DNA from 2 places in the Streptomyces sp. NPDC093795 genome. Region 1 is predicted to be linked to the other one. Evidence: riboswitches for the same ligand, from Rfam matches in the RefSeq annotation. Region 1 holds a riboswitch; the other holds the start of a gene.
The links. A riboswitch is a leader RNA that binds a small molecule or an ion and turns the genes downstream of it on or off. The one in region 1 is predicted to bind ZMP and ZTP.
Positions count from the first base shown of each region.

Region 1 (3,179 bases):
GGGGCGCGTCGAGCCGCTCGAGGCGCGACGACCACCCGGACTCGGAGCCGACGGGCGCGACGGAGGCGTCGCCCTTGACCGACGCGTCAGCGGCGTCGAGCACTTCGGGCGAGGCGGGCGGCCCGGACGTGTCGGACAGGTCGGGCGCACCGTGCGAGGCGGGTGCGCCCGGGCGGCGGTCCGGCGGTGGGGTGGTGGGTGACGGGTGTGGCACGGGGTCCAGATTCGCCCGTCGGCGGGCGCGCGGCCACCCTTTTTCGGGGGATGACCGCGGCCCGTACAGAACCGTGACAATCGCCGGCCCCGCTTCGGCCCGTCGCCACCGCCACCGCTGCCGCCCCGTCATGTGTTCTCCCTACAGACCGAGCTGACGCTCCGCGCCCTCGACCGTCTGGGCGAGGAGCACGGCGATGGTCATGGGCCCGACACCACCGGGTACCGGGGTGATGAGGGAGGCGCGCTCGGCGGCCGACGCGAAGTCGACGTCGCCGACGTTGCCCGGGTTGTAGCCGGCGTCGATGACGACGGCCCCGGGCTTGATGTCGGCTCCCTTGATGAAGTTCGGCTTGCCGACGGCGGCCACGAGGATGTCGGCCTCGCGGACGACGGAGGAGAGGTCCTCGGTGCGGGAGTGGCAGTAGGTGACGGTGGCGTCGCGGCCGAGGAGGAGCAGGCCGGCCGGCTTGCCGAGGATCGCGCTGCGGCCGACGACGACGGCGCGCTTGCCGCGGGGTTCGACGTCGTAGGCGTCGAGGAGGCGCATGATGCCGCCGGGCGTGCAGGAGACGAAGCCGGGCAGTCCGAAGCCCATGGCGGCGAAGGATGCCATGGTGACGCCGTCGACGTCCTTGGCGGGGGCGATGGCCTCGAAGGCGGCGCGCTCGTCGATGTGGGGGCCGACCGGGTGCTGGAGCAGGATGCCGTGGACCTCGGGGTCCTCGGAGAGCGCGGTGATCGCGGCTACGAGTTCCTCGGTCGTCGTGGCGGCGGGCAGCTCGACGTGGCGGGAGCGGATCCCGGCCTTGGCGCAACGGTTCTGCTTCATCTTCACGTACGTCACGGAGGCCGGGTCCGCGCCGACGAGGACGGTCGCGAGGCACGGGGTGACGCCGGTACGACGGGTGATCTCGGCGGCGCGGGCAGCGGTCTCCTCGACCGTACGGCGGGCGAGGGCCGTGCCGTCCATGAGGGTGGCGGTGCTGGTGGACATGGCGACTCCTGGGCTTCGTCTCTGACGGGTGGTTCGCCCAGGCGCACGGCATCGGTACGGGCCCGCCGCTGGGCGCACTCCCGCCGGACCGCTCCCCGGTGGTGATCCACCTCAAGCGCCAGTCACGGCCCGGGGCCACTCTACGTGAGGTTCGGGGGGTCACTTCCTGACGGGTGCACACCTGGACGACACCGCCTGACGCCATCATGGCTTGCAATGGCACCATCATGGTGCCACTATCTGTCCATCGGCTGCGCCACGGCGCTACGCGGATCGCATTTTGCCCCGGCTTGGGGCTACTTGACGCTTTTACCAGTGGCGCCACCCGTGGCGCCGCAAACGCCAGCACCCCTGACGGCAGGCGAGGACGGCGTTCCGCCCCTCGTCACTCTTCACGGAGGACACATGCAGCAGCACGACCCGTCGACCCGACCCGAGACCGCGGAACCCGTCACGCTCCCCACGCAGCGCACGCCCGGCTGCCCCTTCGACCCGCCCGCCGATCTCGGCGTGCTGCGCGAGCAGCGCCCGCTGGCCCGGATGACGTACCCCGACGGTCACGTCGGCTGGCTCGCCACCGGCTACTCCACGGTCCGCGCCATCATGGGCGACCCCCGCTTCAGCTCGCGGTACGAGCTGATGCACTACCCCTTCGCCGGCGGGCCCGACGGCCCCCTGCCGCCCGCGCCCGTCGGTGACATGACCGGGATGGACGCGCCCGAGCACACCCGTTTCCGGCGCCTCCTCATGGGGAAGTTCACCGTCCGCCGGATGCGGCGGCTCTCCGAACGCGTGGAGGAGATCACCACCGAGCATCTGGACGCCATGGGGCGCCGCGGCCCCGGAGCGGACCTCGTCGAGGCCTTCGCCCGCCCTCTCCCCGCCCTGGTGATCTGCGAGCTGCTCGGGGTGCCCTACGCCGACCGGGAGCGCTTCCAGAACCACGCCCACACCATCATGGACATGGACGCCGCGCCCGAGGAGCGGTACGCCGCCCACGTCGGACTCCAGGAGTACATGGCCGAGTTGGTCGCCGCCAAGCGCGCCGTACCCTCCGACGACCTGCTCGGCGACCTGGCCCGGGACTCCGATCTCCCCGACGAGGAGCTGATCGGCGTCGGGGGATTCCTGCTCGCCGCCGGGCTCGACACCACCGCCAACATGATCGCCCACGGTACGTTCGCGCTCCTCACCCACCCGGAGCAGGCCGAGGCCCTGCGTGCGGACCCGGACCTCGCCCCGGGGGCCGTCGAGGAGCTGATGCGCTATCTGACCGTCGCCCACACCGGCATCAAGTCCGCACTCGAGGACGTCGAGCTGGACGGCCAGGTCATCAGGGCGGGCGAGAGCGTCACCCTGTCCCTCGAGGCCGCCGACCGCGACCCGGAGCGGTTCCCGGATCCGGACGTCCTCGACCTGCGCCGCAAGGCGACGGGGCATCTGGGCTTCGGGCACGGCATCCACCAGTGCCTCGGCCAGCAGCTGGCCCGCGTCGAGATGACGGTCGCGCTGCCGGCGCTGCTGACGCGGTTCCCCACGCTGCGGCTCGACGTGCCGGCCGAGGAGGTCCCGCTGCGGACGAACATGAACATCCACGGCGTGCACCGGCTGCCGGTGACCTGGGACGAGGCCTGACCTCCATGGAGATCCGCGTCGACCGCGACCGCTGCCTCGGGGCCGGAATGTGCGCCCTGACCGCCCCGGAGGTCTTCGACCAGGACGAACAGGAGGGCCGGGTCCTCCTGCTCGACGCCCGGCCGCCGCGGGAGCTGGACGCGGCGGTCCGTATCGCCGCCGGTGCCTGCCCGGCCTCGGTCATCACCGTCACACCGCGGGCCCCCTCCCGCCATTGAAGGACCGTCTCGCGGGCCGACCGCACCCACGTGCCCCCCCCTCACGCACGCGGACGTGCGGCGGGCTCCTGGTCGGCCGTGGGGGCCCGCCGCTCCGCGTCGGGTTGCGTGGTGGC
Region 1 is NZ_JBIWIO010000004.1:126,447-129,625, forward strand. Features, by position in the region: gene ACIRB7_RS12835 (hypothetical protein) at 1-214, opposite strand, end outside; gene ACIRB7_RS12840 (bifunctional 5,10-methylenetetrahydrofolate dehydrogenase/5,10-methenyltetrahydrofolate cyclohydrolase) at 356-1,210, opposite strand; ZMP/ZTP riboswitch at 1,239-1,346, opposite strand; gene ACIRB7_RS12845 (cytochrome P450) at 1,616-2,845, shown strand; gene ACIRB7_RS12850 (ferredoxin) at 2,851-3,063, shown strand; gene ACIRB7_RS12855 (EamA family transporter) at 3,105-3,179, opposite strand, start outside.

Region 2 (3,179 bases), on a different contig from region 1:
TGGCGGGCTTCGAGCCGCTGATACCGAGGGCGCTCGGCGCGCCGGACGCGGTCGCGGTGACGGGGTCGGCCGAGCGGGGCCGGGCGGTGATCAGCCTGTGCTGGCGCGACGGGGAGCGGACGGTCCGGCTCGACGAGTTCCCGGCCGGTCTGGACATCGGCTTCGCCAAGCAGGTCAGGACACGGCCGGAGTGGGTCGACCTCCCGGACGGCGCGCAGGGCTACTGGTTCGCGGCCCCGCACCTCCTGACGGTCCCGATGACGGACGGGGCGGGCGCGGCCTGGACGCACGAGGTCCGCACCGCGGGCCCCACGCTCCTCTGGACGAGGAGCGGGGGCACGCGCACCTTCCGGCTTGAAGGCATACCGGACCGCGAGCAGGCCCGCCGGGCGGCGGAGTCGGTGGGCGGATAGTCCCTGGCCGTCAGGTCTGGGTCGGCGCCGACGCCGGCGCCGTCAGGTCTGGGCGGTCAGGTCTGGGTGGTCAGACGGGGAGGCCCGGAGCCGGGTGGGCGGCCATCAGGTCGGCGACCTCGGCGCGGACGGTGTGGAGGGCGTCCTCGTCCCCCGCGCCGGCCGCCGTGACGCCGCGGTCGATCCAGTCGGCGACCTGGTCCATGTGCTCCGGGGTGAGGCCGCGGGAGGTGAGGGAGGGGGTGCCGATGCGGATGCCGGAGGGGTCGAAGGGCTTCCGGGGGTCGTAGGGGACGGTGTTGTAGTTGACGACGATGCCGGCCCGGTCGAGGGCCTTCGCGGCGATCTTGCCCGGGACCTGCTTGGGGGTCAGGTCCATCAGGATCAGGTGGTTGTCGGTGCCGCCGGAGACCAGGTCGAAGCCACGGGCGAGGAGCGCCTCGGCGAGGGCCCTGGCGTTGGCGACGACGGCGTGGGCGTAGTCGCGGAAGGAGGGCTGGGAGGCCTCGCGGAGGGCGACGGCGATGGCGGCGGTGGTCTGGTTGTGCGGGCCGCCCTGGAGGCCGGGGAAGACGGCCTTGTCGAGCGCCTTGGCGTGCTCCTCGCGGGACATGAGCATGGCGCCGCGCGGGCCGCGCAGGGTTTTGTGGGTGGTCGTGGAGATCACGTCCACGTGCGGGACGGGGGACGGGTGGGCGCCACCGGCGATGAGGCCGGCGATGTGGGCGACGTCGGCGACGAGCACGGCACCGGCCTCACGGGCGATCTCGCCGAAGGCGGCGAAGTCGATCGTGCGGGGCAGCGCGGTGCCGCCGCAGAAGATCGCCTTGGGGCGTTCCTTGAGGGCCAGCTCCCGGACCTGGTCGAAGTCGATGAGGCCGGTGTCCTGGCGGACGCCGTACTGGACGCCGCGGAACCACTTGCCGGTGGCGGAGACGCCCCAGCCGTGGGTGAGGTGGCCGCCCATCGGCAGGGCCATGCCCATGACGGTGTCGCCGGGCTCGGCGAAGGCGAGGTAGACGGCGAGGTTGGCCGGGGAGCCGGAGTAGGGCTGGACGTTGGCGTGCTCGACGCCGAAGACGGCCTTGGCTCGCTCGACGGCGAGGGCCTCGACCTGGTCGATGATCTGCTGGCCCTCGTAGTAGCGGCGGCCGGGGTAGCCCTCGCTGTACTTGTTCTGGAGGACGGTGCCGGAGGCTTCGAGGACGGCGGCGGAGACGTAGTTCTCGCTGGGGATGAGGCGCAGGGTCTCGGCCTGGAGCCGTTCCTCGGCGCCGACGAGGGCGGCGAGCTCGGGGTCGGCGGCGGCGAGTGCGGGATGCTGCGGGGCGTTCATGCGGGGATCCTCCGGGCGTCGGTGGGTCCCGGGGCACTGTGCGAGAGGCGCGGCGCCACGCGGGACTTCGGTCCCGTGACGCCCAGGCGGGCGGCGTCCCGTGTGGTCTGCCGCGCACGGCTCCCCCGGGGTCGTTTCCCCGTGCGCCAGTCGCCGTGCGTGTTTTCAGAGTAGCGGGCGCGCCGCGCGCGAGGTTTCCCCGCCCCGTGTGCGAGCGACGATAGAAACAGGGGGCCACACCCCTTCGGCGGGTCCATCCCGCGAGCCGCAGGACGAACGGAGATCCCGTGTCGGGCACACAAGACGCGATCGCTTCGGCGGAGGCGCACAGCGCTCACAACTACCACCCCCTGCCGGTCGTCGTCGCTTCGGCGGACGGCGCCTGGATGACCGATGTCGAGGGGCGCCGCTACCTCGACCTGCTCGCCGGGTACTCGGCGCTCAACTTCGGGCACGGCAACCGGCGTCTGATCGACGCGGCGAAGGTCCAGCTGGAGCGGGTGACGCTGACCTCGCGCGCCTTCCACCACGACCGGTTCGCCGACTTCTGCACCCAACTCGCCGAGCTGTGCGGCAAGGAGGCGGTGCTGCCGATGAACACCGGCGCGGAGGCGGTCGAGACGGCCGTGAAGACCGCCAGGAAGTGGGGGTACGAGGTGAAGGGCGTGCCGGACGGGCACGCGAAGATCGTGGTCGCGGCGAACAACTTCCACGGCAGGACGACGACGATCGTCAGCTTCTCCACGGACCACGAGGCCCGGGACCACTACGGCCCGTACACGCCGGGCTTCGAGATCGTGCCGTACGGGGACCTGACGGCGATGGAGGCGGCGGTCACCGAGAACACGGTGGCCGTGCTGATCGAACCGATCCAGGGCGAGGCGGGGGTCCTGGTCCCGCCGGCCGGCTATCTGGCGGGGGTGCGGGAGCTGACGCGCAGGCGGAACGTGCTGTTCGTGGCGGACGAGATCCAGTCGGGCCTCGGCCGGACGGGGAGGACGTTCGCGTGCGAGCACGAGGGTGTGGTGCCGGACATGTACGTCCTGGGGAAGGCGCTGGGCGGCGGGGTGGTGCCGGTGTCGGCGGTGGTCGCCGACCGTGACGTGCTGGGGGTGTTCCGGCCGGGTGAGCACGGGTCGACGTTCGGCGGGAACCCGCTGGCGTGCGCGGTGGCCCTCGAGGTGATCGCGATGCTGCGGTCCGGTGAGTTCCAGGAGCGGGCGGCGGAGCTGGGCGAGCATCTCCACGCGGAGCTGGGGCTGCTCGTGGGCGGCGGGGCGGTGGAGGCGGTGCGCGGGCGCGGGCTGTGGGCCGGGGTGGACATCGCGCCGTCGCGGGGCACGGGCCGGGAGATCTCGGAGAAGCTGATGGAGCGGGGTGTCCTGGTGAAGGACACCCATGGTTCGACGATCCGGATCGCGCCGCCCCTG
Region 2 is NZ_JBIWIO010000001.1:408,564-411,742, forward strand. Features, by position in the region: gene ACIRB7_RS01935 (hypothetical protein) at 1-413, shown strand, start outside; gene glyA (serine hydroxymethyltransferase) at 484-1,749, opposite strand; ZMP/ZTP riboswitch at 1,823-1,913, opposite strand; gene rocD (ornithine--oxo-acid transaminase) at 2,037-3,179, shown strand, end outside.
Region 2: linked by a shared signal. The riboswitch ahead of glyA (serine hydroxymethyltransferase) and the one ahead of ACIRB7_RS12840 (bifunctional 5,10-methylenetetrahydrofolate dehydrogenase/5,10-methenyltetrahydrofolate cyclohydrolase) in region 1 are both predicted to bind ZMP and ZTP.